One region of the Thermoanaerobacterium sp. RBIITD genome, then DNA from elsewhere that is predicted to be linked to it. Evidence: riboswitches for the same ligand, from Rfam matches in the RefSeq annotation. Region 1 holds a riboswitch; each other region holds the start of a gene.
The links. Region 1 has a riboswitch for S-adenosylmethionine ahead of CPG45_RS12470 (methylenetetrahydrofolate reductase). Riboswitches for the same ligand answer to the same signal wherever they lie in the genome.

Region 1 (10,964 bases):
GACGGCATGACGGTTACTCTTGATACAGCGAGAGGTCTTGTCTATAAAGGAATAGTAAATATCAAATAAGACAGGAAGCTTAACACTTCTTGTCTTTAACTTTTGGGGGAATATATATGTATTCATATGATGCAAAGATACGTGTACGTTACGGAGAAACAGATAAGATGGGTATTGTATACTATGCCAATTATTTAAATTGGTTTGAAATAGGAAGGACAGAATTTTTTCGCTCACTTGGTATGACATATAGGCAACTTGAAGATAATAAGATTATGCTTCCTGTTATAGAAACACATTGCAAATATCTATGGTCCGCAGAGTATGATGACATTGTAATAATAAGGACACATATAGATTTCTTAAAAGGAACGAGAATAAGATTTTCTTACGACATAATAAGGGAAGATGACGGGAAAATTTTGGCACAAGGTACTACAGAACATCCCTTCACAACACTCGAGAAAAAGCCAGTTAACATAAAAAAGGTATTGCCAGAAGTATATGAGATGTTGTTAAAATGCTATGATGGTAAAGAATGATAAAAGTAAAATGCATTAACTGTAAGTTTTTACATTTAATGCAAGGAGATAGTTTTATGTATTATAAAATACTTGCATTGTTTATAGTAGTTCCACTTATTGAACTGTACATATTAATAGTTTTGGGAAAGAATATCGGGGTACTACCTACAATTCTGATTGTCGTCGGTGCTGGAATAGTAGGTGTTTCAATGCTAAAAAGAGAAGGCTTCAAAGTAATAAGAGAATTTAAAAATGCCTTAAATGAAGGAAGAGTACCTGGTGATGAATTGTTAAATGGCATACTTGTACTGGTTGGTGGCGTACTATTAATAACACCTGGGCTAATTACAGATGCGATGGGTTTTTTACTATTGATTCCTGCTACACGTAATACTGCAAAAAGGTGGCTTAAAAGTTATTTGCTATATCTCATCCGCGGTGGTGGAATAAGATTTTTTTTCAGAAGATGAATATTATAGAATAAAATGGTTATAATGGTAATTGGTAACCGATTGTATTACGGGGACATATTGTCCCCACATTTTTATTTTGAAAGTATTTATATTCTCTGTAAAATGTAAACAAAAATGTTTCTTCTAACTATATCCCCGAAAAGGGATTTTAATTCATCAACTTTTTATTCAAATTAAGGACTTACTTTTGAATTAAACATTTTGGATAAAATCAAAAAAGATAAAAAATTTATATAGATAAAAATAATGTAATTAGAAAAATCGTTTGCGCAAAAGAAAATATTATAGTAAAATAGAGATGGAGGAGGTGTTCTGATGAAGAGAAAAGCTTTAGCATGTATTTTTTTACTTATTTTCGTTTTTTCTATAATAACAGGATGTTCCAGTAATGTATCGTCAGTAAAAATTCAAAAATTAGACAATGCAAAAGCAGTGAATGCACCGGGAAATGATGATACGTGGGCACCTGCACAGAAGCAAGGGATCGGTACAGCAAATAATTATAATTCTAAAGTGTGGTTTACATTGGCAAATGGCGCGATATCTGAAGTTTATTATCCTACAATAGATACTGCAAACACAAAGGAACTAAAATTTATTGTAAGTGATGGAAAATCGTTTGTATCCGATGAGACGAAAGATACTTTGAGTAAGGTAGAAAAGTTAGATGAAAAGTCTTTAGGCTTTAAACTCATAAACACAGACAAAACCGGTAGATACAGGATTACGAAAGAAATATTTACAGATCCAAAAAGAAATTCACTTATTATGAAGACTAAATTTGAAGCATTGAAAGGTAATGTCAGCGATTATAAGCTTTATCTTGTCTATGATCCACATATAAAAAATCAGGGAAAATACAATGATGGATATGTTATAAAGTCAAATGGCAAGAATATGTTAGTTGCAAAAAGGGAAAACATTTATTCAGCATTAGCTACAGATGTACCGTGGATTGGCTATTCTATAGGGTATTATAATGTGAATGATATATTGAAAGACTTACAGCAAAATAAAAAGATGACATTACATTTTGACAGTGGAAGAGGAAGCATCATAGAAGCTGCGGAGGTGGATTTATCAAAGAAGAACGAATTTGAGACAGTCCTTTCATTTGGCGAAAGTGATGCGGATGCCGCAAAGACAGTCTTAAATACACTTAATGATAATTACAACAAGCTTAAAAGTGATTATATATCTGAATGGACTAAATATTGTAAAAGCTTAAATAACTATGGTGGTAAAGCAAATTCTCTATATTATAACAGCATGATGATATTAAAAGCAAGCGAAGATAAGACAAATAAGGGAGCATACATTGCTTCACTTTCAATACCATGGGGTGAAGGACAAGGTGATGAAAATAAAGGCGGCTACCATCTTATATGGTCGAGGGACTTATACCATATAGCAAATGCTTTTATAGTTGCAGGTGACAAAGACTCCGCTGGACGTGCATTAGATTTTCTCACAAAAGTAGTAGAGGAAAATGGTATGATTCCGCAAAATACATGGATAACCGGTAAACCCTATTGGAATGGTATACAGCTTGATGAACAGGCTGATCCAATTATACTTGCATATCGCCTTAAAAGGTATGACCTTTATAAAAAGATGGTCAAACCTCTTGCAGATTTTATTATGAAGGTTGGACCAAAGACGAATCAAGAAAGATGGGAAGAAGTAGGAGGTTATTCCCCTGCAACAATGGCCTCAGAAGTTGCAGGACTTACATGTGCATCTGAAATAGCAAAACAGAATAAAGATTTTGAGGCAGCAAAAAAATATCAGGAAAAGGCTGACAATTGGCAAAAACTTATAGATAAACTGACATACACTGAAAAGGGACTTCTCGGAAGTGGAAAGTATTATATCAGGATTGCAGGATTACCTGATCCAAATTCTAATTTTATGATAAACATTGCAAATGGTGGCGGTACATATGACCAGAAAGAAATAGTAGATCCAAGCTTTCTCGAGCTTGTAAGGCTTGGTATAAAATCGCCTGATGACCCAAAAATATTAAGTACATTACAAGTTGTAGATAGTACATTAAAAATAGACACACCAAAAGGACCGTCGTGGTATAGGTATAACCATGATGGATATGGTGAACCGTCAAAGACGGAGCTGTACCATGGTACAGGGAAAGGGAGATTATGGCCATTACTTACCGGTGAGAGAGGAATGTACGAAATTGCAGCAGAAAAAGATGCGACACCATATGTAAAAGCAATGGAGAATTACGCAAATGAAGGCGGCATAATATCTGAACAGATATGGGAGGATACAGGTCTTCCAACAGGTTCTGCATCACCGCTTAATTGGGCACATGCAGAATATGTAATCTTATTTGCATCTAATATAGAACATAAAGTTCTTGATAGACCTGATATTGTATATAATAGATATATTATCAATAAATGAAGCACGTGAAAGTGAAGCATAAGGATATTACTCATGCTTCATTTTTTATTTCGCAAGGTGAGTACATAATATTATTTTATTAACTTTAGTAAATGCGAAACAAAAAGCCGCTTACGAATTTCTAATTGTTCTGCTTTTTAATTTTGATTTAACCATGATTTGACTGTGCAAAAAGTGAATAGTACTTTTGCTATATATGAAGTATAATAAAAAAAGAATATTTGTATGGGGTGATTGCATTTGCAAAACATCGAAGTTGGCGATAGATATGAGATATATATTGATAATATGGCACATGAAGGGCAAGGTGTAGGAAGGTTAAATGGGATAGCTGTTTTTGTAGATGGTGCTTTAATAGGTGAAAAAGTTGTTGCACGGATTGATGAAGCGCATAAAAATTATTTAAATGCGCATGTAGTTAAAATAATTGTAGCATCTTTGGAGAGGATTAACCCGCAATGTCCTTATTCAGATAGATGTGGTGGTTGTATGCTGCAGCATTTAAACTATGAAGGCCAATTGATGTTTAAAAAACAAATTGTCAGAGATAATCTATCGAGAATTGGTAAGATTAATGTGGAAATTTCCGATACAATTGGTATGAAAAATCCAAAAAATTATAGAAATAAAGCACAATATCCAGTTGGAGTTAATAACGGTGAAGTAGTTACAGGTTTCTATACCGCAAAAACACATGATATTGTTCCGATTGATACTTGTATGTTACAAAACGAGACAAGCATAAAGATTACAAAGATTATTAGAGATTGGATGAAGGATTTTAAGATAACGGCATATGGCGATAAAACAGGGAAAGGCCTTTTAAGACATATCGTAACTAAAGTTGGATTTAAAACAGGTGAAGTAATGGCTGTACTTGTCATAAATGGTGATGACATACCACACAAAGATGAATTAATAAATTCTTTGAAAGAAAATATAAGTGGACTTAAAAGTATAGTATTAAATATAAATAAGCGTAGATTAAAAGTAGTAATGGGAAAGGAAAATATAACGATATTTGGTGATGATTTTATTACGGATTACATAGGGGATATAAAATTTGAAATCTCTCCACTTTCATTTTTTCAGGTAAATCCGGTACAAACTAAAGTTTTGTATAATAAAGCATTAGATTATGCAGATTTAAAAGGCAATGAGACTGTTATAGATGTCTACTGTGGTATTGGCACTATATCATTATTTTTTGCGAAATCGGCAAAACATGTTTATGGCATAGAAATCGTAGAAGAAGCTATAAAAGACGCTAAAAGAAATGCCGAGATAAATAATATAAAAAATACTGAATTTATAGCAGGAAAAGCCGAAGTGGTAATGCCAAAACTATATAAAAGAGGCATAAGACCAGATGTAATTGTAGTGGATCCACCCAGAAGAGGTTGCGACAATGCCGTACTTGAAGCCTGTACAAAAATGAAACCGGAAAAGATAATTTATGTATCTTGCAATCCGTCAACATTAGCGCGCGACTTAAGATACCTTGAAGACAATGGTTTTAAAACAGAAAAAGTTCAACCAGTTGACATGTTTCCATTCACTTCACACATCGAGTGCGTAGTTTTGCTCAAAAGGAAACACAGTTAGAATGAAGAGCATTATATTTAGCAATACGCTGAACTTTGCGATAAGATTATTGAAAAATACTAAATAAATAATAAATATTTCATGGGGATTAAAGAAAGATATAAATTTATTAATTTGTAAGACATTCAAAAATACATAGATTTATTTGTTAAAATTCAATTTAATAAAACAAATAAAATGCTCTCATATAGTATAAAAATGAGAGTATTTTAATTTTTTTGAGGCGACTAATTGACAATTAATATAAATACAGCAGAGATTATTGATAAATTGCATAAAATAAATCTAAAAAGTGTATACATTTATTTTCTTAAATTGTTATATTAATGAAAGCAGTTAACTGCATGACCCTTTTATAAAAATGACGGCATTTTTACCCTTAAATTTAAGGGAGGTTAAACATGAAAGATGAGAGGTTAGAAGATCTTTTATTAAAAGAAATGTTTGTAATACATAGGTATTTGATGAAAATAGGTGCGAGCTCAGAGGATGCGGAAGATATCGTACAGGAAACCATATGTAAAGCTATTGAGTACATTGATTCATTAGATGGTGAAAAAATCTCTTCCTGGCTGTTTAAGGTATCAATAAACAGATATTATAACCTGTATAACAAGAAAAAGAAGGAGGAGATTGGACTTGACGATCGAATACTTTCAAGCCTGCATTCAGATGGTATGATAGAAGACCATGTGCTTAATGAAGAGCTGAAGGCAAACGTACAAAAAGTTCTTGGCTTATTAAAGGAAAGTTACAGAACCCTTTTAATTTTTAAATATTTTATCGGTTTATCTTATAAGGAAATAGGCAATATTTTGAATTTGGATGAAAGCAAAGTAAAGACATATCTTTATCGCGCAAGAATTAAATTTAAAGAATTATGGGAGGTATTAGACTATGGCAGATGAAAAAAAAATAAACGGAAATGGCAATAATGATGAGAAAGATCTTGATGATATTTTTGAGAGCACAAAGAAGGATAAATTTGAAAAAGCAGTAAAAAGGGCAAAATGGCGCTCTATTTTAAGAACTATAGTTATAAGTTTGATAGTTATAGGGATTGTTTCAATAAGCAGTATCTTTATAGGAAACAAAGTAACACAGTCGGAAAGTTCTTTAATAGATGAGGCCTTGTCGCTATTTAATATTATATCTGCCCCTGATATGTACATGGGAAAATCAATTAGGTATGAAGGAATTTTTGGAGGTAAAACAGTTTATTCAACTTACAAGATAATAGAAGGTAAGGTAGTTTATACAGGTCAGCAGGAATACAGTTACGGGCTTTTTAACACTGTCGATGTACAGGCTATTAATTCACCGGCTATAGTATTCGGAAAAAGCTTTGATGAAGACAGTTTAAATAAACCAACGTACAACGAACTTGGACAGAGGGAAATGATTTTTTTCTATCCGTATGTAAAATACAAGACATACAAAAATGACTTAAATTTATTAGAAGACATAGGAAATGACAAATATATTGAGATGGCATTATCTTTTGACAAGGAATATAGCATCGACGAAGTAAATAACATGATGCCCAAAAATGTAACTTTAACATGGTATTGGATTGATGATTTAAATAGCAAAGAAAAAGAAGCACATAAACCCCGTGAAAATATTCAAAAACTCCCAAATGGAAAATCTATTGTCGTGGATAATCCAGCAGATGTATGTTCTGAAAAAGCCGCATATGGAATAAAGGTTTATGATAGCAATGGTGATTTAATAAAAAATCCGGAAGAATTTTTTATAGGTGTTCTTGAAAATAATATAAAGGATATAGAAAAACTTAAAACAGATAATCATAAGGTTAACGGTATCAAATCGGAGGTTAAAAGGATTTACGACAATCTAAAAGACAAAGATGGAAAAATAAAAAAGGAAAACATCAAGATACAAGGCGTCGTTGTAACAGGTACTGCAGAAACCTTAAAATCGCTGCGTGGCTTACCTTTTATTAAAGCATCATCATTAGGGGTAGTTACGGATAAATATTAATATAAGTTTACTCATATGTTGAATTTAAAATGAGAATATGGTATAAAAAAGTCACATAATTTGAACAAATAACTGACAGCAACAGTGAATATAAAAATTGAGATAATGCAGTCAGGGATAGGTCCTGGCTTATTTTTTTACATAATTTAATAAATTCTTTACTATGAAAATCAAATACTTGAATAAAGCAGCTATCTAACCATAATCGAAAAGTTATATAAAGTTTGCTTGGAATGGATAAAAAATTATGCTGGGGGTTTTACAATATGGCTTACATCCCGTGCAGAAAGTTATTATATTATCGAAAAAGATGTCGTATAGACCTTTTTCTATTTCTTGAATTATAGTATAATGTTACTATAACCAAGTAAAATACCTTTTTCAACATGAATTGGAAGAGTGAGTAAAGGAATAAAAGCTAGTAAGGATGATGTTGTTATGCAAATTCAGGTGATTGAGGATTATGAAATATTTAAAAAACTCATAAAGCTAAACTGGGGTTCTGAAATTATTGTCGTACATAATACTGTGTACAAGCCAGAAGATTTAAAAGGTTTTTTTGCATATGATGAAGATGGTAATGTAATAGGTATGATAGGGCATATCATAAAAAATAATGAGTGTGAAATTGTAATTCTTGAAAGTTTTAAACAAAATGCAGGTATTGGAACTGCATTAATAAATAAAATTGAGGAGATAGCCAAAAAAGAGGGATGTGATAGGATATGGCTTATAACAACAAATGACAATCTTAATGCTCTTGGATTTTATCAAAAAAAAGGATTTAAAATAAAAGCCGTTTATCCCGGAGTTATTGATGAAGCAAGAAAAATAAAACCTGAAATACCGCTTATCGCGGATAATGGAATCCCAATAAGAGATGAAATCGAACTTGAAAAAAGTATAGGATAAATTAAGTATTTGACTAATCTTAACATTAAACTTACTAAATTATTGTAATGTATAAAAAATAATTTTATTGACATATTAAGAAATACATTGTAGTATATAGTTTAACAAGTTAATATTTTAAATCTCTTATCAAGAGTAGTGGAGGGACTGGCCCTATGAAACTCGGCAACCGGATATCACGGTGCTAATTCCAGCAGCGTATCGCTGAAAGATGAGAGAAGTCAAATCTCTTCTTTTGGCGAAGAGATTTTTTGTTTTTTTAAAGAATTTTTTTGTGGAGGAGATTATGATGTTTAAAGATGAAAGCCTTTGTAATAAATTAAACCGAGGTGAGTTTATAATTACCGCTGAAATTTCCACGCCAAAAGGAGCAGATATAACGAAGACAATTGAAGAAGCGAGAAAATTAAAAGGCATTGTAGATGCTTTAAATATAACAGACTGTCCTATGGCAAACATGAGGATGAGCCCTATAGCCTTGGCGCATCTCTTGCAGAATCACTTAAATATTGAAACAATATTTCATCTTACTTGCCGCGATAGAAACTTGATTGGGCTTCAATCAGAGCTCCTTGGTGCATATGCCCTTGGTGTCAGAAATGTACTTGCTTTAACTGGAGATGATCCGTCACGTGGTGATACACCTACAGCTACAGGAGTTTACGATGTCGATTCAATTGGACTTTTAAAGATTGTAAATTCTCTGAATAACGGTTATGATTATAGTGGAAACAAGTTGGAGTCATCTACTGAATTTTGCATTGGAACTACTGCAAATCCCAATGATTTGACTGAAAAAGCGATTGACAAATTAAAAAGCAAAATAGATGCAGGAGTTGCCTTTATACAAACACAACCGGTTTATGACGAAGATATTTTGTTTAAATTTATAAAAAAGATAGAAGCTTTAAATATACCAGTACTTGTTGGCGTACTCCCTCTTAAAAGCTATAAAATGGCTGTTAATTTAAATAAAAAAGTTCCAGGAATAGATGTTCCAGAACATATAATTGAAAAATTAAAAATAAAAGGGAAAGAAGAAGGAATAAATATAGCCGTCGAATTTATTAAGAATATAAGAAACAATGTTGGCGGTATTCATGTTATGCCGCTTGGAAAAGTAGATGTTGTTGCTGATATAGCGAGTAGAATTGATAATATGGAGTTTAAGCTTTCAGAAAAGAAGGTAGAGACAAATTAAAATGGAGGTCAGCATATGGACATATTTAAAGAGCTGTTGAAACGGATAATAATTTTTGATGGAGCTATGGGAACACAACTTCAGGAAAGAGGGCTAAAAACCGGTGAATGTCCTGAGTATATGAATATATCTCATCCGGATGTTGTATTTGACATACACAAATCATATATCAATGCAGGTGCAGATGTGATAGAGACAAATACCTTTGGTGCTAATAGAGCTAAATTGGCAAAATACGGCCTTGAAAAAGAAACGGCTAAAATAATTGGTGAATCTGTCCGAATTGCCAAAAATGCAGCACAGGAGAAAAGTGTTGCACTGTCAATAGGACCTATCGGTGAACTTCTGAAACCTTACGGTGATATAGCATTTGAAGAAGCTTATGAGATTTTCAAGGAAGTTGTAATTGCAGGGGAACAGGCTGGTGCAGATATTGTTTTGATTGAAACAATGTCTGATATGCTTGAAGCAAAGGCGGCTATCCTCGCGGCAAAGGAAAATACAAACATGAAGGTAATTTGTACAATGACATTTCAAGAGGATGGAAGGACGTTAATGGGTTCAGACCCAGTAACTGTTGTTGTAAGCTTGCAAGGGTTAGGGCTTGATGCAATTGGCGTAAATTGCTCAACAGGTCCTGATAAGATGGTTAATATAGTTGAAAAAATGTCTACAGTATCACGTATCCCTATTATTGCACAGCCTAATGCAGGCATGCCAGCAATTAAAGATGGCAAGACTGTATATGATCTGATGCCTGATGACTTTGCAAGTTATTTCCCTGAACTTATTAAAAAAGGTGCATCGATAGTCGGAGGATGTTGTGGTACAACACCTGAGTATATTCGATTGGTAAAAAGTGTTGTCCAAGGTTTTAAACCATATGTACGCGTTAATAAATTTACAGCCGTATCATCAAATGCAAAGACAATTTTTATAGGTGGGGATAACCCTTTAAGGGTTATAGGTGAGCGTATCAATCCGACAGGGAAGAAAAGTTTGAGCACAGCATTAAAGGAAGGAGATATAAGCCTTGCGGTTGATGAGGCGGTAAGGCAGCAAAAATCGAATGCTGACATACTTGATGTAAATGTAGGTGTTCCAGGTATAGATGAGGAAAACATAATGGTAAAGGCTGTATCAGAGATTCAGAATGCAGTAGATATTCCATTGCAGATAGATAGTACAAATATTAAAGCAATAGAAAAGGCAATGAGGATTTTAAGGGGCAGACCTATAATTAATTCTGTAAGTGCAAAAGAAAAAAGTTTAAGAGAAGTATTGCCGATTGTCAAAAAATATGGCGCATGTGTTGTAGGGCTTACTGTAGGAGATAACGGACTTCCAAAAAATAAAGAAGAGAGATTAAAGAATGCTAAGAAAATTGTTGAAACTGCCAAAGAATATGGTATACCTAAAGATGACATTTTAATAGACTGTATAGTTTTGACAGTATCTTCAGAGCAAGAAGCGGCTAAAGAAACTTTAGAAGCTATAAAGCTTGTTAAAAGTGAATTGGGTGTAAATACCGTAATTGGCTTAAGCAATGTATCTTTTGGGCTTCCTGAAAGGAAATTAATTAATTCGGCATTTTTAGCAATGGCGGCATCCTACGGGCTTGATACTGCCATTATAAATCCATGCGATGATGTAATGATGAATACATTAAGGGCATCTATGGTATTAATGAACAAAGATAAGGGTTGCATAAATTATTTAAAAATATATGGCAGTAATACACCTGTGAAAAATTCATCTTCTAAAAAAGATATAAAAAATGAAGAGTATGACAAACTTTTATACAATCATATTTTAGAA
Region 2 (10,964 bases), 1.5 Mb from region 1:
TGGTGTATAATAATAAAATATGGAGGGATACCCAAGTGGCTAAAGGGGGCAGACTGTAAATCTGTTGGCTCGGCCTTCGATGGTTCGAATCCATCTCCCTCCACCATATTATAAGGAGACCGTTTAGGTCTTTTTTTATTGCAATTTTTATTTAGATCATTGTTTTAAATAAACCTGTGTGTATTTATATAGTCGAAAATAAATTATAAAAAATTTTAATAAACATATTGACATGGAAAATATATGATGTATAATAGAACTTGTAAAGGGAAAATAATTATTAATAGATAGATGGTATTTAATAGTGATACTTATCCCTTTTAAAATTACATATCATTATCAAATTTAGGTTAAATGAGTAAATAAAAAATATTAAAAGAGGTGTTACATATGTCATTGGTAGGCAAGAAGGCTCCAGATTTTAAATTAGACAGCACAAAGGGGCAGATATCCTTAAGTGATTATAAAGGTAAATGGGTTGTACTATTCTTTTATCCACTTGACTTCTCATCTGTATGTTCAACGGAAATACCAGAGTTTAATAAAAGAAAAGCTGATTTTGATAAGTTAAATGCAGAGATCTTAGGTATTAATACAGATAGTATATATTCACACAAAGCTTGGATCGATAGCCTTGGTGGCATTGATTACCCTTTAATTTCGGATTATAATAAGGAAGTTACAAAACAATACGGAATTTTAATGGAAGATGCTGGCATTGCGCTAAGAGCAGCATTTATTATCAACCCGGACGGTGTAGTTGATTATGAAGTTGTACATGAGCCAGTAATCGGTAGAAATGCCGATGAAATATTAAGAGTGCTAAATGCACTTCAAACAGGTCATGCTTGTCCTGTAGGTTGGAAACCTGGGGACAAGGTTTTAGACTAAAAAATTTAAGGAGGAGAAATTGAAATGAGAGAAATGACAAAAACCAATCTAAGTGCAGCGTATGCTGGTGAAAGCCAGGCACATATGAAGTATCAGATATTTGCAGATGTAGCAGAGAAGGAAGGCAAACCAAATATAGCAAAACTTTTTAGAGCTATATCATATGCAGAAAGAGTACATGCAACAAATCATTATAATACGCTTGGTGAAGTTGGAGATACAGTAGCAAACCTTGATAAAGCAATAGCTGGTGAGACATTTGAAGTAGAAGAAATGTATCCGGCATATAAAGCAGTAGCAGATTTACAGGAAGAAAAAGGCGCAAATAAGAGCTATAATCATGCATGGGAAGCAGAAAAATTACATGCACAAATGTACAAAGATGCAAAGGAAGCAGCTTTAAAGGGTGAAGATATAAAGATTTCAAAAGTATACATTTGTCCTGTTTGCGGTTATACTACGATTGACACAGTACCGGAGAAATGCCCGGTTTGTGGTGTACCAAGAGAAAGATTCATAGAATTCTAAAATAATACTATTCTAATCCCCGATACTAAAGAACCCCTAAATTAGTGCTTGAAGATTTTCAAGCACTTTTTTTTGTTATTTAAATAACAATGAAGGATATTTCGCTATAATGTCGAATTTATATTATAATATCGGTAAATTATCGATTCTAATTTGCGTAAAAAGAGGTGTAATTGTTGGAAGCTCGAGTATATACATTTATTGGTGGTATACATCCCAAATATAAAAAAGAATTATCAAGCTCAAATTTTATTGAAGAATATTTGCCAAAATCAAAGGTTATTATACCTTTGCAGCAGCATATAGGTGCGCCATGTACTCCATTAGTAAAAATTAATGACTATGTGAAAGTTGGACAAAAGCTAGGTGAAGCAAATGGTTTTGTGTCTGCACCAGTACATTCTAGTGTGTCTGGAAAGGTAGTTGCTATAGAAGATAGACCATCACCTGGAGGTAAATTAACAAAATCAATCGTAATTGAATCAGATGGTGAATTCATTTATGATGAAAGTGTTAAGCCAAAAGAGGATGTAAATAATTTAAAACCTGAAGAAATACGTGATATTGTTAGAGAAGCGGGAATAGTTGGTATGGGCGGTGCTACATTCCCCACAATGGTAAAGTTAAATCCGCCACCAGATAAAAAGATTGATACAGTTATCTTAAATGGTGCTGAATGTGAGCCGTATTTAACTGCTGATCATCGCCTGATGTTAGAACGTGCTGTGGATATTGTATACGGTATGAGAGTAATAATGAAAGCATTAGGTGTTTCGAAAGGCTATATCGGAATTGAAGATAATAAAGTTGATGCCATAAACGAGATGAATAAGGCTTGCAAAGAATATGATGGCATTGAAGTCGCTGTTTTAAAGACGAAGTATCCGCAAGGTTCTGAAAAGCACATAATAAAAGCGATAACAGGAAGAGAAGTACCATCAGGAAAATTACCGGCTGATGTTGGTGTTATAGTCGACAATGTTGGAACAGCTTGTGCTGTATCAGATGCTATAAAGCTTGGCAAACCACTTATTGAAAGAGTCGTAACTGTAACAGGTGAAGGTGTTGAAAATCCCAAAAATCTCCTTGTAAAGATTGGTACACCATTTAAGGAACTTATTGAATACTGTGGTGGTTTTAAAGGAAATCCTGGTAAAGTGATATCTGGTGGACCTATGATGGGAATCGCCCAGTATTCGCTTGACGTACCAGTAATCAAAGGTACATCAGGTATCCTTGTATTTCCTGAGGATATATTGACACTCAAAAATCCAAAACCTTGTATAAGGTGTGCAAAATGTGTTGATGCATGTCCTATGAATCTATTGCCATTATTTATCAGTGCATATGCACTTAAAGATGACTTTGAAAAATGTGAGGAGTACCATGCGGTTGATTGCATAGAATGCGGAAGCTGCTCATACGTATGTCCTTCAAAAAGACCACTTGTGGAGTCTATTAGACTTGCAAAGCGCGAGATTCTAAAAAGGCGCAAAAAGTAGAAATCAAAAGGAAAGGTCTTTCGTAAGATATGTCATAATAGGCGAAGCTCTTGAGTCAATGAATCTCAAACACTAGTAAAATACTTGTAAGATAATTATTATAATCATGAAAATACTATATTCGACTGGAGGTCAAAAGATGGAAAATAAACTTTATGTCACGTCATCACCACATTTTAGAACAGATGATGATGTGCAAAGGATAATGCTTGATGTTATCATAGCATTAATTCCTGCGTTAATTGCCGGAATAATTTTTTTCGGATTACGCGCATTATTTATAACACTGACATGTGTTGTATTTTCAGTTGCAACAGAGGCTATAATTCAAAAGCTGACACATAAAGAGATAACAATAAATGATTTTAGCGCAGTTGTTACAGGAATACTTTTGGCATTTAATCTTCCTGTTACTATACAATGGTGGATTGCAGCGATTGGATCAATTTTTGCAATTGCCATTGTAAAACAAATATTTGGCGGACTTGGGTACAATTTTATGAATCCTGCATTGGCTGCAAGGGCATTTTTGCTTGCATCGTGGCCTGTGCCTATGAGCCATTTTACAGTTGATGGTGTAGCAAGTGCAACACCTCTTGCTATTATGAAAGGCATAGAAGCATCAGGGAAATTGCCTTCACTGTGGAATATGTTTATTGGCGCAAAAGGCGGTACAATAGGTGAAGTATCTATTTTAGCCCTATTGATAGGTGCAGCATATCTTCTATACAGAAGAGTCATCACATTAAGGATACCATTAAGCTATATATTGACTGTTGCTGTATTGACGTGGGTACTCGGAAAGAATGGCGTATTTACCGGTAATCCTTTGTACCATATCATGGCTGGCGGATTAATTCTTGGCGCCTTCTTCATGGCGACAGATTACCCGACATCGCCGGTGACACCTAAGGGGCAGATTATCTTTGGCATTGGTTGTGGCATACTTACATCTGTTATTAGGCTATATGGTGGATATCCAGAAGGTGTGTCATATTCGATACTCCTTATGAATATAGCAACACCCCTCATCGATAAATTTACAGCACCAAAAGTTTTCGGGGAGGTAAAAGCAAATGGAAAATAAAAATGATATCTTGAAGACCGGAATAACCCTTTTATTGATTACAGGCATTGCTGCAATAGTACTTGGATTCTTTAACTATATAACAGAAAAGCCTATAGCAAAGCAGAAAGAAAATACAAATATGGAAGCAATGAAAGCAGTGCTTAAAGCTGATCAATATACGAAAATTGATTTAAGTAAATACAATTTTAAATTTGATACTTCTGGTGATCCTAAATTATCGCCAGATCCAAAGTTAATAGAAGAAATAAATGAAGGAAAATCCGGCGGCAATGTCTCAGGATATGTTATTAAAGTTGCACCGCAAGGATTTAGTGGACCTGTAGAAGAGATGATTGGTATAGATAAAGAGGGGAAAATTACAGGTATAACGATAGTAAATCAGTCAGAGACACCTGGACTCGGAGCAAAATCAATTGATCCAAATTGGAATAGACAATACAAAGATAAAAAAACAGATAAAGATTTGACAGTCGTAAAAACAGCTCCAAGTCAGGATAATCAGATACAGGCAATAACAGGTGCTACAATAACATCAAAGGCTGTAACAAAGGGTGTTAATACAGCTATTGAAGCATTTAAAGTTATTGCAGGATCGAATAGGTGAGGTGATTTTAATGGGTATATTTAATACATTTAAAAATGGTTTATGGAAAGAGAACCCTACTTTTGTACAGGTAGTCGGCATGTGTCCGACACTTGCAGTTACGACGGCTGCTATTAACGGCATAACGATGGGTATAGCAGCGACATTTGTGCTTTTCTTTTCAAATATATTGATATCTTCTTTGAGAAAAGTTACACCTGATAAAATTAGAATCCCTATTTTTATCGTTGTTATTGCTACATTTACAACAATAGTTGGCATGCTTATAAAGGCGTTTTCACCGGCCCTTGATAAGGCGCTTGGCATATACATTCCACTTATAGTTGTCAACTGTATTATTATGGCAAGAGCTGAAGCCTTTGCATATAAAAATACGATAGCCCATGCTGCTGCAGACGGCCTTGGAATGGGATTAGGTTTTACATTAGCCTTATTTATATTGGGTTCAATAAGAGAAATAATTGGAAATGGTTCTATACTTGGGGTATCATTATTTGGACCGCATTTCCAACCGGCATTAATATTTATAATGCCACCAGGTGCGTTTATTACACTTGGTCTTCTACTTGGATTTTTCAGGCTGATGGAAAGTATTCAAGAAAAGAGAAAAGAGAAGGCCTTAGCTGGAGGTGTAGCACATGCTGACAAAGCTTATACTTATTCTGATTAGTTCAATACTCGTGAATAACTTTGTACTTGTAAGGTTCCTTGGCGAATGCCCATTTCTTGGCGTCTCCAAAAAAGTTGAAACTGCGCTTGGAATGGGGATAGCTGTTACATTTGTTATGACTATAGCTTCTGCTATTGCGTATCTTGTTTATTATTTGATACTTGTTCCACTAGGTTTATCATATCTTGAAACGATAGCGTTTATATTAGTTATAGCGGCACTTGTACAATTTGTTGAGATGGTTATAAAAAAATCCAGCCCTGCACTATATCAGGCACTAGGCATATATTTACCACTTATAACGACAAACTGTGCGGTACTTGGTGTTGCATTATTAAATGTTCAGTCGAACTATAACTTCATTGAAACGGTTGTAAATGGATTTGGCTCTGCCGTCGGATTTACACTTGCAATTGTTTTATATGCTGGAATAAGAGAAAGGCTTGAGCTTGCTCCGATATCAAAGGTATTAGATGGGTTTCCTATTGCACTTATTGGTGCAGGACTTTTATCAATCGCTTTTCTCGGCTTCCAAGGATTAATATAGGGGGTGTAGGATGTGAGCGGAATATTACCATATTTGCTTTTACCATTTGTTAGCCTTGGAGGAATGGGACTAATTTTTGGGCTAGTACTTGCATATGCATCAAAGAAGTTTGAAGTAAAAGTCGATCCGAAAGAAGTAGAAGTGAGGAATGTTCTTCCAGGTGCAAACTGCGGTGCATGTGGATTTCCAGGTTGTGATGGATTTGCACATGCAGTAACATCTGGCAATGCACCTGCAAATGGGTGTAAAGTCGGTGGTGCACCTGTTGCCGAGAAAGTAAGTGCGATTCTTGGTATTGCTGCAGACATAGATGAAAAAAGACTTATTGCCTTTGTAAAGTGCAATGGCACAAGAAATAATGCAGTTGAAAAATATAGATACTTTGGTATAGATGATTGCCGTTCTGCGGTACTGTACCAGGAGGGTGCAAAAGGATGCCGGTACGGCTGCCTTGGACTTGGAACCTGCGAGAAATCATGCCCTTTTGATGCCATACATGTAAGCAAAGATGGTGTTGCTGTTGTCTATGAAGATAAATGTACAGCTTGCGGCATTTGTGTAGACGTATGCCCTAAAAATATCATCGAACTTGTAGATGCAGATAGCGAGGCAAGGGTAATATGTTCAAACACAGACAAAGGAAAAGATGTAAGACCAGTATGTTCTGTTGGATGTATAGGATGCAAAGCCTGTGAGAGAGCATGTGAATCAGATGCTATACATGTTACAAATAATCTTGCAAAGATCGATTATAACAAATGTATATCATGTATGGCCTGTGTAGAAAAATGTCCTGTTGATGCGATATATCCATTTAAGGCAAGCTTAGTATTAGACAAACTTAATGCAGTATAAAATTAGGATATTTAATGTATCAAATGTGTGAATATTGATTTTTAACCGGCTTGATATTGAATATCATCAATTTACTAATTTGAATTAATATCAACCATTCACATATGATATGTATTGATTATATATTTGACTTCTTTTGTATACTATGTTATTATATTTAAAGTTAAATAGCGAAGAACTCTTATCAAGAGAGGTGGAGGGAAGAGCCCTGTGAAGCCCGGCAACCTGTCAAATGACAAGGTGCTAATTCTCGCAGAAGTTTTCTTCTGAAAGATGAGGGTAAAAAATACCTCTTCTTTTGGAGAGGTTTTATTTTGCTCTGGGCTTATTAATTAAAAATATAGGCTTTCAATTATTAAAACCTAAAAACCATATAGAAATGTAAGTGTTCGTATTATTGAACCCTAAAAGAAAGGAATGAATGAGATGAGAAAGTTTTTTACTTCAGAATCTGTTACTGAAGGGCACCCAGATAAAATATGCGATCAGATATCAGATGCAATTGTTGACGAGATATTACAAAATGATCCATATGCGAGAATAGCCTGTGAAACAGCTGTAACAACGGGAATGGTTTTGGTCATGGGCGAAATAACTACAAAATGCTATATTGACATACCAAAAATAGTTAGAAAGGTTATTGAAGATATCGGATATACTCGTGCAAAGTATGGCTTTGATGCCGATACGTGTTCGGTACTTACATCCATTGATGAGCAATCACCGGATATAGCACTTGGCGTTGACAAAGCATTAGAAGCAAAAAAAGGCTTGTCACATGATGACATAGAAGAACAAGGTGCAGGTGACCAAGGTATGATGTTCGGTTATGCTTGCAATGAAACACCAGAGTTAATGCCGCTTCCTATTTCACTTGCACATAAACTTGCGAAAAAACTTTCAGAAGTAAGAAAAAATGGCACACTAGAATATTTAAGGCCAGATGGAAAAACACAAGTAACAATAGAATATGTCGATGACGTACCCAAAAGGGTCGATTCAATAGTTGTATCGACACAGCACTCACCAGATGTTGATCATGATAAAATAGAGAAGGATATCAAAGAATATGTCATAAAACCCGTTGTTTCACCTGAGATGATAGATGAAAATACAAAGATATTTGTAAATCCGACGGGAAGATTTGTAGTTGGCGGTCCGCAAGGTGACAGTGGACTCACAGGAAGGAAAATCATAGTTGACACATATGGTGGATATGCGAGACATGGCGGTGGAGCATTTTCAGGCAAAGACCCTACAAAGGTTGATAGATCAGCAACATACGCTGCAAGGTATGTAGCTAAAAATATAGTTGCTGCGGGACTTGCTGATAAATGTGAAGTACAATTAGCATATGCTATAGGTGTTGCTACACCACTAGAAGTAAATATAGATACATTTGGCACAGGCAAAATTCCCGATGAAGATATATCTGATATTGTAAAGAAAGTATTTGATTTAAGACCAGCTGCAATTATAAGGGACCTTGATTTAAGAAAGCCTATATATAGACAAGTTGCCGCATATGGCCATTTTGGAAGGACTGACCTCGACCTTACCTGGGAAAGAACTGATAAAGTAGATATCTTAAAAAAACTTGCCTTCAATAGATAAATTTTAAGCCCGGAAGTAATCTCCGGGCTTTCGGTTTTTTTTATATATTTATAACCGCATTTAATTTCGCTTCGCTAACTTTATTATATCACATTTTTTATGATAATAAAAGCATTATGTTTTAATAGTTCTAAAGATTTTTATTTTTGATTATTGTATACTTTTGTATTATGATCGATTTTAATTGTTGCATTATCATAACAAAAACTTGTACTAATTTTTCCGTTCTTATCAATAACTTTACAATATGTTGGAATACCTGCAGGTGAGCCTACAATACCCAATTTCATTTTTTTACCGGCTATTAATAATCCTCCTCTTACAATACTTGAAGGCTTATGAAATATTATTGAATATTTCGCAATAATTTTGCTTTGAAAAGAACCATTGCCGGTAGCATAAACACTTCCATTTGATAAAATTAGGGAGTTTTGAGCATAATTAAAGATTATGTTACCATATTTGCTATATGAATTTTTTAATAATAAAATAAAATTATCAAGCTCTTTGTAGAGCGTGTTTAGTTTTAAAAGTGCAGAATCAGGTACAAAATTACTTATGCTAAAAAATGTTATTTTTATTTTTTTGACAAACAGTGATATTTCTTTTTTTTCTTCGCTTTCTAATAAACCTATTATATTTTCAATTTCATCAATTTTTGATAAAACTTTAGAGCTATAATCAGATATTATTTTTATAAATAAAGCTCTTTTTTTAATATAATTAAAATCTTTTAAAGAGCCAAGACTTTTAATAATTTCTCCTAAATAACTCAAAATAGATTCAAATGCCGGTGATATTGTGGTATGTATCAATATATTTGAACCAGCAATTATCTTACTATTAATAGCGTTGCTTAAAATTTTAATATTGCCACTTGCCTTAATAGTGCAATGTAAGGCATTTCCATATATAATAATATCTCCTTCTGAAATTACTTTCATATTATCAAGAACGTCACCTTTTATTATAACATCGCCATCAAAATATATATTTCCTGTTTCAGTACTTACATTATTAGAAATAATCAATATCGGAATAACAGATATTTCACCATTTTTTAATATTGGTCGGCCAGAGGATACTGCTATAATTTTTGTACCATTATCTAAATAAGAAGTTCCTTTTCCAGAAGTAAAAGGAATATCTCTACCAGGTTTAGCTTTGATTATTTTTCCTGTTATTGTAATGCCATCAATACCAGGCAAAGGCGGCAATGTTTTTACAGCGAGTAAATCACCAATTTCTACGGTTGGAATGATAGTATGATCATATAGATTTATATCATTTTCTGTTAAAAATTCTGGGTTGCGGTAGGGATGGTTTTTAAAGTAATATTGTACTTTAGCATCTTTTCCGTTAATTGGTTTTTTGCCTTTGGCTACTATAGAAGTACCACCATAAGGAGAATTAATCAAATTATATATAGCCTTTTTGTCAATAAAATCAGGCATAATTTTTAACTCAATCAACTTATTATAGCACTTGTCAAAATCAATTTTTGGAACAGGTATTTCTTTAAAATCCAAAAACATATTAAGATTTAATACTTTACATTTTGGAACATCTTTTATATAAAAAGTTTTACCAGGGCTTTTTTTAATTATTAATTTTGCTTCTAATTCATCTTTTGATAACTCTACATCTATTTCTACAGAAGGTTGTATGTTATTATATATTAATTCTATTTTATCTTCTTCTTTAACTTTAAAAATTCCATTCATTTTTATGCTATTTTTGTAAATGTCGACATTTGGGTTATTGGCAATAATTTTTGCATAGTTACTGCAATTAACAGGATTTTTAACTGTAAGTTTTCCTGAAGATATTTCAATATACCCATCTTTTATATAATTTTGTTTTTCATTAATTATTTTTTTTAAAACTACTTTATATGTACCTTTTAGTTTAATAAATCCCAATAATTTTTTAGCAGGTGAAATGGTATAGATTTCGAAATCTTTTTTTGATCCAAATGAATCTATAGCAATTTGAGATGCTTCTTCTAAGCTGTTTGCCTTTATAATCATCGAAATCACCTGTTTTAATAAAATTTATATAATAAATATTCTGTTACTCTTTTTATTTAGAACAATATTTTCGAGAGTTGTTACTATAATTTGATTGTATTTTTTACCGGAGTTTTTTAAATCTTGTATTGCTTCATAGAAGTTTTTTAACTTTTTATTAGTATATGACCTCTCATTTGTCATAGCATCAAAAGAATCACAGACCGCAATAATTTGAGCACTGAAAGGAATATGCTTAATACCATATGGATACCCTGAACCATCTAACCTTTCATGATGATACAAAACTGCAGGTACTAAATAAATAAGGGGAGGAAGAGTTTTTAGTATATTAGCACCATAATCAGAATGTAATTTAATTAAGTCATATTCAGCATCTGTAAGTTTTTCTGGTTTTGTCAAAATAGTAATTGGTATCATTGTCTTTCCTATATCGTGCAGTAAACCACCCTTATAAATATAAAGTTGTTCACTTCTTTCTAATTGAATAATTTTAGATACCTTAAAGGATAATTTTGCAACTCTGATACTATGTAGATATGTTTCAATATGATAATTTTTTAAAGCATTTAAAAGATGTAATATAATTTTATTTTCTGTATAATGATTCATAACTCTTTTTTCCTCTTTTCG
Region 3 (10,964 bases), 950 kb from region 1:
TAAAAATAAGAAAATTTTTAAAGAAAGTTATGTAATATCAATTATAAGTGTAGTATTTTTTATCGTGGATACTTTTCTAATGTATATTCTAAAAATCAGAGGAAATGCGGCAACTGCCCTTATCGGCGGTACAGCCGTTTTGATTCTTACGGCATCATCAATCGTACAAAAAGATTTCTTAAATAAAATAAGGGAATACTTAAAAAGCGGATTCTTATCAGGAATAAGAACTTTTGCTCCAATAATACTTGTTAGTGCTTTTTTCTTCCTTGGAGAATTGACAACAGCAAGACAAGTTATTGGGCCAAATGCAAAAGGATATTTGATGGACCTTGGATTATATCTTTCAAAACATATACCTTTAAATAAATATACGGTCGCCCTTATGCAGCTATTAGTTGGTGGTTTAACAGGATTATCTGGATCAGGTTTTTCAGGGCTTCCACTTGTTGGTGCATTAGCAAAGACCTTCTCGCAAACACTTAATCTAAATTCGGCAATACTTGCATCATTAGGCGAAATTGCATGTATATGGATAGGTGGTGGTACAATTATACCTTGGAGTGTCGTACCGGTCACAGCAATTATTAAAGTTGACCCAGACGACATCGTTAAAAGAAATTTGTTGCCAGTTATTATTGGTTTAATATGCGGTTATGTCGTTACAATTCTTTTATTATAATACTTTTGATTTTTGCACATACAAAGGATATCTTTTCGATACCCTTTATGAAATGCCTCTCATAACATAGTCCATCATATTGTTCTTCTCTGTATCATTCATTTTTTCCCACGATGCCTCAAAAATTATTCCGAGTCCAGGTATCGCATTTTCTTCTTTTGAGTCAACTGCATCTTGAATAAAACCCTTTATTTCTTCTTTTGAACGGTTTTTTAAATTATCAAGGATTATTCTTCGTATGTCCAAATTTATACCTCCTATCATATTGTACATATTATATATTTCCCATATCAAATAAGCTTTATTATGTTTAAAAAATAAACCCTCTCGGGTTTATATCAAAATGCCAAAAATATACTTCAATATTAATAAAACGAGTATTCCAGGTATACCAAATACCCCTGTTATAAATGCCGTTAAAATATTAATAGATAAATGCAATCCAACAATTGCACCAAAAAAATTGAATATTAAAAGAATCACGAAACCTATTATAGAGTTCAATATAAACTTGAATAATATTTTAACTGATTTTCCAAAAAGCCATACTATTAATGCAAGGATTATTATGCCAATTGCAAATGGAATAAAACCCGATAAAAACACAAAACCACCCCACATTATCATTATACATTTATTATATCATATGAAAAATATTAAAAATAGATTAGAAGAATCAAAAAAAGTTGAATTAATATTGATATTAATATAAAATTAAATAGTGTTCAACATTTTAAGATAAGGAGTCGAAAATTTTATGGTACTTTTATTTAAAGCATTTATACTTGGTATAGTAGAAGGTCTAACGGAATTCTTACCTGTTTCATCGACTGGACATCTTATAATTGTAGGCGATTTTCTAAATTTTAGAGGTGCCTATGCAACTATGTTTGAAGTTGTCATTCAACTTGGTGCAATTCTTGCTATCATATATTACTACAGAGAAAAAATATGGAATTCACTAAAAAATCTTGCTCCAAATAAATGGGGATTTAAATTATGGTTTAAAATAGTAGTAGCTTTTATCCCTTCTGCAATTTTTGGAGTATTGTTAAATGATTATATTGATAAGCATCTTTTTTCATCATTTACTGTCTCAATAGCACTTGTTATAGGTGCAATAATGATGTTAATAGTTGAAAATGCTTTTAAAAATTATAAGATCAATGATATGGATAAAGTTGATACTAAAAGGTCTTTTTTGATCGGTGTTGCACAATGTATGTCATTGTTTCCTGGCATGTCAAGATCAGCGTCAACAATTATGGGCGGGATGATGGCTGGTTTATCTGTCAAAGCTGCTGCTGAATTCTCATTTTTCTTAGCAATACCTACGATGTTTGGTGCAACAGTTGTTTCATTGCACAAAGGTATAGCTTCTATGAATCTAATAGAATGGGAAGCATTAGCAGTGGGCTTTATAATGTCGTTTATAGTAGCGTTAATAGTTGTTGAAAAATTTCTCACATATCTAAAAAATCATCCATTAAGACCATTTGCATATTATAGATTGATCGTTGGTATTATTATGATCGGACTTGTTTTAACTGGAATAGTAAAATAGAATTTAGAGATAGGCAGGCCATATATGGTCTGCTTATTTTTATAATTCATCATATACTTTGGAATATATATCATAATCATGATCAGTAAATAATACAAATCTTACTTCTCTTATTCCACTTTTATCAAGATAATCTGAAACGGCTCTTAAAGCAATCTTAGCCGCTCTTTCAACAGGAAATCCATATGCTCCAGTACTTATCGAAGGAAATGCTATAGTTTTAATGTTATATCTATCAGCTATCTTTAAGCTTTCTATATATGCACTTGCAAGCAATTTATCCTCTTCATTATTGCCACCTTTCCAGATTGGACCAACAGCATGTATTACATAATTTGCTTTTAAATTTCCTCCGCATGTTATAACAGCTTTTCCAGTAGGGCAACCACCTTCTTTGTCTCTAATTGCCTTACATTCCTCATCAATAACATATCCACCAGCCCTATGTATAGCCCCATCTACACCACCACCGCCAACAAGTTCAGAATTTGCTGCATTTACTATTGCATCAACTTCTTGATCAGTAATGTCTCCTCTTAATAACTTGATATTATCTTTCATTTGATCACCTCATAAATAATTGCCACATAATAGTTTTGATAAATGATACTTTAAGTATACATAAAAAAAGCATTTAAATCAATTATTGATTAATTAAATAAACTCCATCGTAGGAGCTTATTTAATATTCAGTAACCATTTCATAAACTTTATTGCTAAATCTTTATTTTTAGTGTTTGAAACAATCGCAATAATTTTATCTTTATAATCATATCCTATTGCATCAAGATATTTATTGCTACTTCCAATGTCTATTCCATAAGTGCCTGCACTTATTTTATCAGTTGAGCCCAACTTTTCAGTTTTTAAATTATTTAAGTTTAACTCTTTTACATTATCAAGATTTGTAAAAACACCTTGTTTTGCAAATATCTCAAAATAATCTCTGTCTAGAGCCATTACGCTAACTTCTCCAGCTGCTATTTTAACCATCAATTTTTGTGTTGATGGTGGATCAAGCTGTAGCTTACCATTATTACCTTTACTAAGCATATAAAATTCTACTAGTGCTTGCTTTTTGCCAGGGTTCGTGCCCAATAATTCTTTTGTCACAATATATTCAAAACTCGACTGCTTATCAAGATTTATTGTAGTACCTAACATAGAAAAATCAAATACATAATCTTTGCTATTTATCGCGGAATTTATAAAAGATATGACTAAAATTAATACTACAGTTCCAACTATCATATGTATCTTATAATAATCCCAAATATAGTCTATCTTTTCTTTAAATGTCATATCTTTCATCCACTTATTCTGTTTCAATTGGTAAATCCTCCTCTTATAATAATATCATTTTTCAAATTTCTTCTTTAAATCAATTAGTTGTTGAGGATCATTTGTAATAATTGCATCTATGCCCATTTTTAGCATTCTCTCCATATCAGCTGGGCTATCAACTGTCCATGGAAATAGTTTAACATTATTCTTTTTACAACCTTCTACAACTTCGGGTATAATGTTGAAATAAAAAGGATGTAATGAGTATGCATGTATTCTATTTGCAATATGCCATGGTTCAACAAGGCCGCATTCATATAAAAGTCCTATTTTTAATTTCGGTTCAAGCTCCTTTACATCCCTTACACTATAATGATTAAATGATGAAATAACTACTCTATCTTGAAAATTATAGTCTGATATGCTATTAACAAGTTTTTCCTCAATCCCTGGATATATTACAATTCCGTTTTTAATTTCAATGTTTAGAACCATCCTTTTATTACCCACAAGTTCAAAAACTTCCGGCAACGTCGGTATTCTTTCATTAGAAAATTTTTTATTAAATTTAATTCCAGCGTTTAACCTTTTTAGCTCACTCAAGGTATAATCTTTAACATAGCCGATTCCATCCGTTGTCCTATCAACTCTTTCATCATGGATAACCACTAATTGTCCGTCTTTGCTGAGCTGTACATCAAATTCAATACCATCTGCACCCATTTCAATAGCTCTTTTAAAGGATGCAATTGTATTTTCTGGGGCATTTTTTGAATCACCCCTATGTGCTATAACAAGCGTTTCTGACATATTTAACAACTCCCTTAATTATAAATTTTAGCACAAATTGTACTATTTTCACTATGTAAAAATATTATATATAAACATTTTTCTGAGCCGCCATCAATGATATCATGCTTAAAATACCCTATTGCAATCCTTTTTCCTCTTTCCATATTTGATAAATTTCTTGCTTCCGGCATATTGCTTTTTAGCTAATCAACATTGTGTATCAAGGATTTAATATCATCCGGGATCTTTAAACCATTACCCTTTAAACATACAGGATATGCTCTATTATCTGTATTATACATATAATCAAACTTCAAGTAATCAATAAATAATTCTGAGTCAACTATTTTTTGAGATTTTGCACAGTTATTTAATATATCATATAAATTATTTAGCGAATATCTTCTATAAAGAAGATTATTTTTATCCCAATAATCATAATAAGACTCATAAAAATCAAACGGCTCATTATATAAACTTAATAAGTACTTCAACGCTTTTTTAAATTTCCCGGAATTATAATATTTTTCAACCAAAAAGGCAATCCCCTTCAATTTTGCAAGTTCCTCATATGTAATGCTATTTGTTTGCAATACTTCATACGGAGCTTTACTTCTATATATTAATCCAAATTCTTCAGCATTATCCCTTAGCTTTGTACCCTTTAATAACTTTAAAAATCCCAATTGAATCTCATCTGGATTTAATTCATATACATCATTAAATGATTCCCTTATTGATTTAAAATCGTCGCCAGGTAAGCCAGCAATTAAATCAACATGAACTTTTATACCACTACCTTTTATTAGTTTTATTCCATTTAGCGCTTTCTCTACATCTGTTGTTCTTAATATTTTCGTAAGTGTACTTTTATTTGTCGTTTGTATGCCACACTCAAATTGTATTCTTTTTTCAAGGCCTTTTAAATTACTTATAAAATCACTATTTACGAGTTCTGGATTTACTTCACAGTGAAAAATCGTATCACCATTATATTTATTATTTCTTCTGCTCTTTTTAGATTGCTATTGAAGGATCTATCGATTAACTTTACAATCCTTGCCCTTTTATTCACAATAAGTTTCAGTTCTGTCTCTAATTTGTCAATATTAACATATCTCAGTTAATTATCAAGTGATGATAAGCAGTATGAACATTTAAAAGGACACCCTCTTGATGTCTCGTAGTATATAAGTTTATTAGTAAAATCTTCTCCATCATATGGAAACGGAATATCATCTAAGTTTACATAATCTTTTTCCGGTTTCATTATTATTCTTTCATCTTTTTCTCTATATGCAATACCATTTATACTATCTATGTTTTTATCCGTATTTAATTTCTCTAACAAGTCTTTAAAAGTTTTTTCACCTTCATTTAAAACAACATAATCTACATATTTATTCTTTAAAAGATTTACCGCATCATATGATGCTTCGGGCCCACCTAATAAAATTATAATCTTTTTGTTTATCTTTTTTATATATTCACAAAGATATAATACTTGTTCAATATTCCATATGTAGCACGAAAATTCTACTATATTTGGTTCTCGTTTTAGGATTTCTTTTAAGACGAAATCCATATCATCATTTATCGTTGCTTCGAATAATTCTATATTAAATGATTCACAATATTTTTTAATGTTTCTTATTGCTAGATTCATATGATAAAATTTTGCATTAAGTCCGACTAATAATGCCTTCATTTTTACACCTCTTAATATATACTATAATAATTATAGCACAGGAAAATTCCAAATAAAGTACATTAATAATTTAAATTTTTTTAAAGCCTATAATATAATATATCCATGATGATTATTAAAGAAAGGACAGTGATTATATGCAATTTCTAAAGTTTAACAAATTATGGCTTTGATGCAAATCCAATTCAGAATTATATCTCACGACAAATGGAAAGACAGGCAGACTTATTATCTGTACAGTATTTACATGATAAAAACGTCGTTATAAAGCTTCAAATCGACCTTGCCAAAAGAAGTCTTTCAGACATTGATCCGCCAAAATTTATCGAATGGTTAACATATACACATCCCAGTACTATAGATAGAATTAGAACAGTATAAAATTTTGATTTAAGATAAAAAATAAGGATGGCTACACATCCTTATCCTTATTTTTATTATAAAATTCTTTCTTTATATCACCCAACAAATTACCATCTGTTAAGACGTCTATCCCTGTTTGAGCTAATGCTTTAGCTGCCAATAAAGACATTTCTTTTGCATAATTTGAACCTGCAGCTTCACAAAACTTCTGTGTATGAAGGTCAATCTTTTCTTTTGCAATATTAATAAACGGATGTATAGACGGTATAATATAGCTAACACTGCCCATATCTGTCGAGCCAATAAAACCTTGTTCATATGAAATCTCATTATACCCAAGTCCCTTTAAATTAATTGCAAATCTGTCAGCAAGAATTTTATTTGTAACCAAATCATCAAGTTTAATAGAACTTCTATATGATAATGTAGTTCCCGTTGCTATTTCAGCAGCTTTTCCGCAATTTATTACTTTCTCCACTACTTCATTTAGACAATTTTTGTTCAAAGCTCTTACAAAGAAATATGCCTTTGCACTATCGGGTATGATATTTGGAGCTTTTCCACCATCAGTTATAATTCCATGTATCCTAACATCAGACTTTAATTGCTGTCGTAATGCATTTATATTATTAAATAACAATATAAGTGCATCTAAGGCATTTACACCTAAATGAGGTGCAACAGCTGCATGGGACGGTTTTCCTTTAAAAGAAAATTCTATATCCTGTAATGCTAGTGATGATACATATGGCGTCGTAATGTCATATGGATGTATCATCATAGCAACATCTATATCATTAAAAACGCCTTTTTTAATCAGCAAAGTTTTATAACCTAAATTTTCTTCAGCCGGTGTTCCTATAAGCACTATATTGCCCTTTATTTGATCTGATAAAATGCTTAATGCTATCCCAGCTCCAAAAGATGTAGATGCTATTATATTATGTCCACATGCATGACCCAATTCAGGAAGCGCATCATATTCGAGTATGTAAGCAATTGTCGGACCATTTCTAAAACCTGATTTTTTTGCAACAAATGCAGTGGGTAAATCCTCAATATAATTTATTTCAAAGCCATATTTTTTAATTTTATCAGTTAACAAATTAACTGCATTAAACTCTTTTCCCCCAATTTCTGGATTCTCGTATATTCTATCTGCAACATCAAAAATATCACTTTTTATTTCATCAATTATTTCATCAATTTTATTTTTTAATGATTTTACTGCATTGCTATCCACGAAATGTCACATCCTTAATAAATTATTATATTAAAATATTTTAAAATGCTGGTATTACAGAACCTTTAAACTTCTCTTCGATAAACTTTTTTATCTCCGGTGATTGGTATGCTTTTAATAACTCATTAAGAACTGGTTTTCCTTTATCCTCTTCCCTTATTGCTATAATATTAACATATTGAGAATCTGGTTTTTCCGCAAAAATAGCATCTTTTTGTGGATTTAATCCTAGTGGTAAAGCAAAATTCGAATTAACTGCAGCTGCATCTACATCTTGTAATACTCTTGCAGTTTGTGCTGCTTCTATTTCAGAAATTTTTATATTCTTTTTATTTTCAATTATATCATTGACAGTTGCACCTACATTTTCGCCATTTTTTAATTTAAAAAGGCCAGCCCTCGATAAAAGAATTAATGCTCTAGCGCCATTTGTAGGATCATTTGGTATTGCAATTTTAGCACCATTAGGTAAATCATTTATAGATTTATACTTTTTTGAATATATTCCCATCGGTGCTATTATTGTTTTACCTAGAATTGCTAGTTTTAAATTGTGATCCTTTATAAATTTATTAAAATATGGTATATGTTGAAATACATTTGCATCAATTTCTTTTTGTGCAAGAGCTAAATTAGGTTGCACATAGTCATTAAAGATGACAATTTGAAGATCTATGTTCTTTTTAGCTAATATAGGCTTTACTTGTTCCAAAATCTGTGCCATCGGTCCATCTGTTGCACCAACTTTTAATATTTGCTTCTTTCCGTTTATATTAGAATTACTTGTTTTTGAACCACAGCCTGATAAAATACTAGAAAAAATTAATATAACTAAAATGTACGTTAAAAATCTTTTCACATTAGTCATCCTCCCAAATTTTCATAAAACATTAAATTATTTATATTTAAAATTATTAAATAACTTTAATTTAATCTCTTATACTACTATACTGCTTTCAACCTTCTCCAATTTACTGCCATCATTTTCATTCATTAAAACCTTGTAAAAACTTTCAATATTGATGAATTTACTGTTTTCAAGCACCTCCTTTAATGAATCTATATCTGATTTATCAGCAATAAATATTGCAATAAATGTATTATTTTCATAAATTTGATTAATAAATGAAATCCCATTATCACTAAAAATCGTAAATAGATTTTTTAAGCTGAATTTACTTTTGATTTTTAACCTTATATAATAAGTATTTGTTAGATTATTATTATATACATATTTAGTTTCTTTAGTAATTTCTTCATTTATGTTAAACCCAAATAGGATATTAAGTAAATCACTTACGATTGCGTCACCTGTTGGCAATTGTCCCGCACCTTTACCTATAAAGATATATTCTCCAAAGTTATCTCCGCGAACAATTACTGCATTTTTAACGTCATTTATATGTGACAGAACATTGTCATTATTAATTAGAACTGGTTCAACTCCTGCATAAATATTACCATTGACATTTTTGGCCCATGCAAGCAATTTTACAGTATAATTTAGCTTTTTAAAATACTCAATATCCTCTTCTTTTATTTCATCTATACCTCTTCTGTATATAGAATTTACTTTGATATTAGCTCCAAAAACTTTCCGTATTAATATTACAAGTTTATATAATGCATCATACCCCTTAATATCATTGTCGGGGTTGCTTTCTGCATATCCTAAAATTTGGGCCTGCTTCAAAGCTTCCAAAAAGCTGCATTGCTTATTTATCATCTGTGTTAAAATATAATTTGTTGTTCCATTTACAATGCCACAAATATAATTTATATTATCTGTAACATTTAACTTTTCTATTTGATGGATAATTGGAATTGCACCTGCAACACTTGCCTCATACTTTAATTGGACTTTAAATTCTTTTGCAAGTGAATATAACTCAACTCCATGTTTTGCAATTAATTCTTTATTAGCTGTAATTACATGTTTTCCGGCATATAAAGCTTTCTTTATATATTCATAAGTTGGACTTGTTCCTCCAATAGCTTCAATTACAATTTTTATCTCTTTGTCATATATAATATCATCGATATTAACAGTAAGTATTCTTTCTATGCCATTGATGCCTCTTTGTTTATTAAGATGTTTAACAAGTATCTTTTTTATATTAACTTCATATCCGGTTTTCTCTTTAATTAAATTTTTTCTTGAATTTATTATCTTAAAAGCTCCACTGCCGACAGTACCAAGACCCAATAGCCCAATTTTAATTTCCATTGTTAAATACCCCCCAAAATTTAAAGCCCCCTTCGATGATGAAGAGGGCTAAATGTCCGCCGCTCCTCTCATCTTTCAAGGTTTCCCTTGCAGGATTTGGCACCGGGCGCATCAGATGATTGATGCCGGTTGCCGGGTTTCATCGGGCCAGTCCCTCCACCACTCTTGATAAGAGGCTTTATTAATATCTGATTTTCATTTAAATAAATATTATCATTTTATTTATATTATGTCAAGTTAATTCATTTAACGGCAGCCATGAGAAATAAGTTTTTTATGATAGACTTATATGCTAAAAATATATAACTATAATTTGTATATTTGATAAAGGCTTGTTCTGTTTAAGCTCAGAAGCTCCGCTTGCTTACTTATACTGAGTTTCTTATTACCCCTTTCTTTCATGTTTATGCGATCTTCACGGGATTTAGAGTCTTCCAGATTTTTTAAGCCACGTAATTTCATACGATAGTTGTCCTATTTGTCTTAGCAATTCATACTTCTCTTTTTCATAAGACTCTTTTACTTTATCAATTTCATCTGTCCCTTTATCAAATGCTTTTGCCGCATTTGATAAAAATTCTGCTTTCCATCGGCTCAATTGATTTGAATGAATTTTATATTCTGCTGCAATTTCATTTAATGTTTTTCTTCACGCAGAACCTCAATTACTATTTTCATTTTTTCTTCCGGTGTAAATTTTCTCCTTTTATTCTTACTCTTATTCTAACTTATTTTTAACATTTTGTCTGTATTAATTTATGGTATCATTATAGTGATATATTCAAGTTAGATTGCAACTGTTAGTGATATAAAAATAGTTCTTGAAGATTGCTTAAATGAAAGTATCTAAGATTTGTACAAGTTTAAAAACTTTAAAATGAGGAGGTACTTTAATGGAGATACAGATAGGTATAAAAAAGCAATTTAGATATTTGGCTTTACCAATTATTTGGCACATTTTAGATTTATTTTTGGCTAGTAGTATTAGTAAGGTATATAGGATTTATCTTGAATTTGTGTTTTACACAGGGTTATCTTTGTATTTTATAGCAATTGGTTCCATCAGTTTCAAAAGTTTATTGGATGAGTAGAAAAGTGGAA

Region 2: it holds a riboswitch for S-adenosylmethionine, as region 1 does, so the genes downstream of both, metK (methionine adenosyltransferase) here and CPG45_RS12470 (methylenetetrahydrofolate reductase) in region 1, are expected to answer to the same signal.
Region 3: it holds a riboswitch for S-adenosylmethionine, as region 1 does, so the genes downstream of both, CPG45_RS00690 (homoserine dehydrogenase) here and CPG45_RS12470 (methylenetetrahydrofolate reductase) in region 1, are expected to answer to the same signal.

The regions. Positions count from the first base shown of each region.
Region 1 covers NZ_LT906662.1:2,585,505-2,596,468, forward strand. Annotated here, with positions in the region: gene pyk (pyruvate kinase) at 1-69, shown strand, start outside; gene CPG45_RS12435 (acyl-CoA thioesterase) at 117-542, shown strand; gene CPG45_RS12440 (FxsA family protein) at 599-994, shown strand; gene CPG45_RS12445 (glucan 1,4-alpha-glucosidase) at 1,313-3,424, shown strand; gene rlmD (23S rRNA (uracil(1939)-C(5))-methyltransferase RlmD) at 3,665-5,029, shown strand; gene CPG45_RS12455 (RNA polymerase sigma factor) at 5,431-5,937, shown strand; gene CPG45_RS12460 (anti sigma factor C-terminal domain-containing protein) at 5,927-7,033, shown strand; gene CPG45_RS12465 (GNAT family N-acetyltransferase) at 7,472-7,945, shown strand; SAM riboswitch class I at 8,069-8,163, shown strand; gene CPG45_RS12470 (methylenetetrahydrofolate reductase) at 8,235-9,146, shown strand; gene CPG45_RS12475 (homocysteine S-methyltransferase family protein) at 9,162-10,964, shown strand, end outside.
Region 2 covers NZ_LT906662.1:634,157-645,120, reverse strand. Annotated here, with positions in the region: tRNA gene CPG45_RS03130 (tRNA-Tyr) at 22-106, shown strand; gene CPG45_RS03125 (peroxiredoxin) at 391-891, shown strand; gene CPG45_RS03120 (rubrerythrin family protein) at 916-1,419, shown strand; gene rsxC (electron transport complex subunit RsxC) at 1,593-2,921, shown strand; gene CPG45_RS03110 (RnfABCDGE type electron transport complex subunit D) at 3,061-4,008, shown strand; gene CPG45_RS03105 (RnfABCDGE type electron transport complex subunit G) at 3,998-4,615, shown strand; gene rsxE (electron transport complex subunit RsxE) at 4,626-5,285, shown strand; gene rsxA (electron transport complex subunit RsxA) at 5,254-5,832, shown strand; gene CPG45_RS03090 (RnfABCDGE type electron transport complex subunit B) at 5,845-6,687, shown strand; SAM riboswitch class I at 6,866-6,967, shown strand; gene metK (methionine adenosyltransferase) at 7,114-8,301, shown strand; gene CPG45_RS03080 (flagellar assembly protein A) at 8,442-10,331, opposite strand; gene CPG45_RS03075 (HD-GYP domain-containing protein) at 10,356-10,943, opposite strand.
Region 3 covers NZ_LT906662.1:128,100-139,063, forward strand. Annotated here, with positions in the region: gene CPG45_RS00635 (hypothetical protein) at 1-682, shown strand, start outside; gene sspI (small acid-soluble spore protein SspI) at 728-928, opposite strand; gene CPG45_RS00645 (pro-sigmaK processing inhibitor BofA family protein) at 1,016-1,309, opposite strand; gene CPG45_RS00650 (undecaprenyl-diphosphate phosphatase) at 1,440-2,246, shown strand; gene CPG45_RS00655 (O-acetyl-ADP-ribose deacetylase) at 2,286-2,807, opposite strand; gene CPG45_RS00660 (ABC transporter substrate-binding protein) at 2,925-3,575, opposite strand; gene CPG45_RS00665 (glycerophosphodiester phosphodiesterase) at 3,603-4,340, opposite strand; gene CPG45_RS18380 (DUF4080 domain-containing protein) at 4,526-5,008, opposite strand; partial or broken gene CPG45_RS18385 (B12-binding domain-containing radical SAM protein) at 5,099-5,302, opposite strand; gene CPG45_RS18390 (B12-binding domain-containing radical SAM protein) at 5,446-6,030, opposite strand; partial or broken gene CPG45_RS00675 (M48 family metalloprotease) at 6,199-6,411, shown strand; gene CPG45_RS00680 (M20 family metallopeptidase) at 6,443-7,636, opposite strand; gene CPG45_RS00685 (MetQ/NlpA family ABC transporter substrate-binding protein) at 7,677-8,495, opposite strand; gene CPG45_RS00690 (homoserine dehydrogenase) at 8,574-9,863, opposite strand; SAM riboswitch class I at 9,929-10,038, opposite strand; partial or broken gene CPG45_RS00695 (transposase) at 10,188-10,541, opposite strand; gene CPG45_RS00700 (hypothetical protein) at 10,757-10,954, shown strand.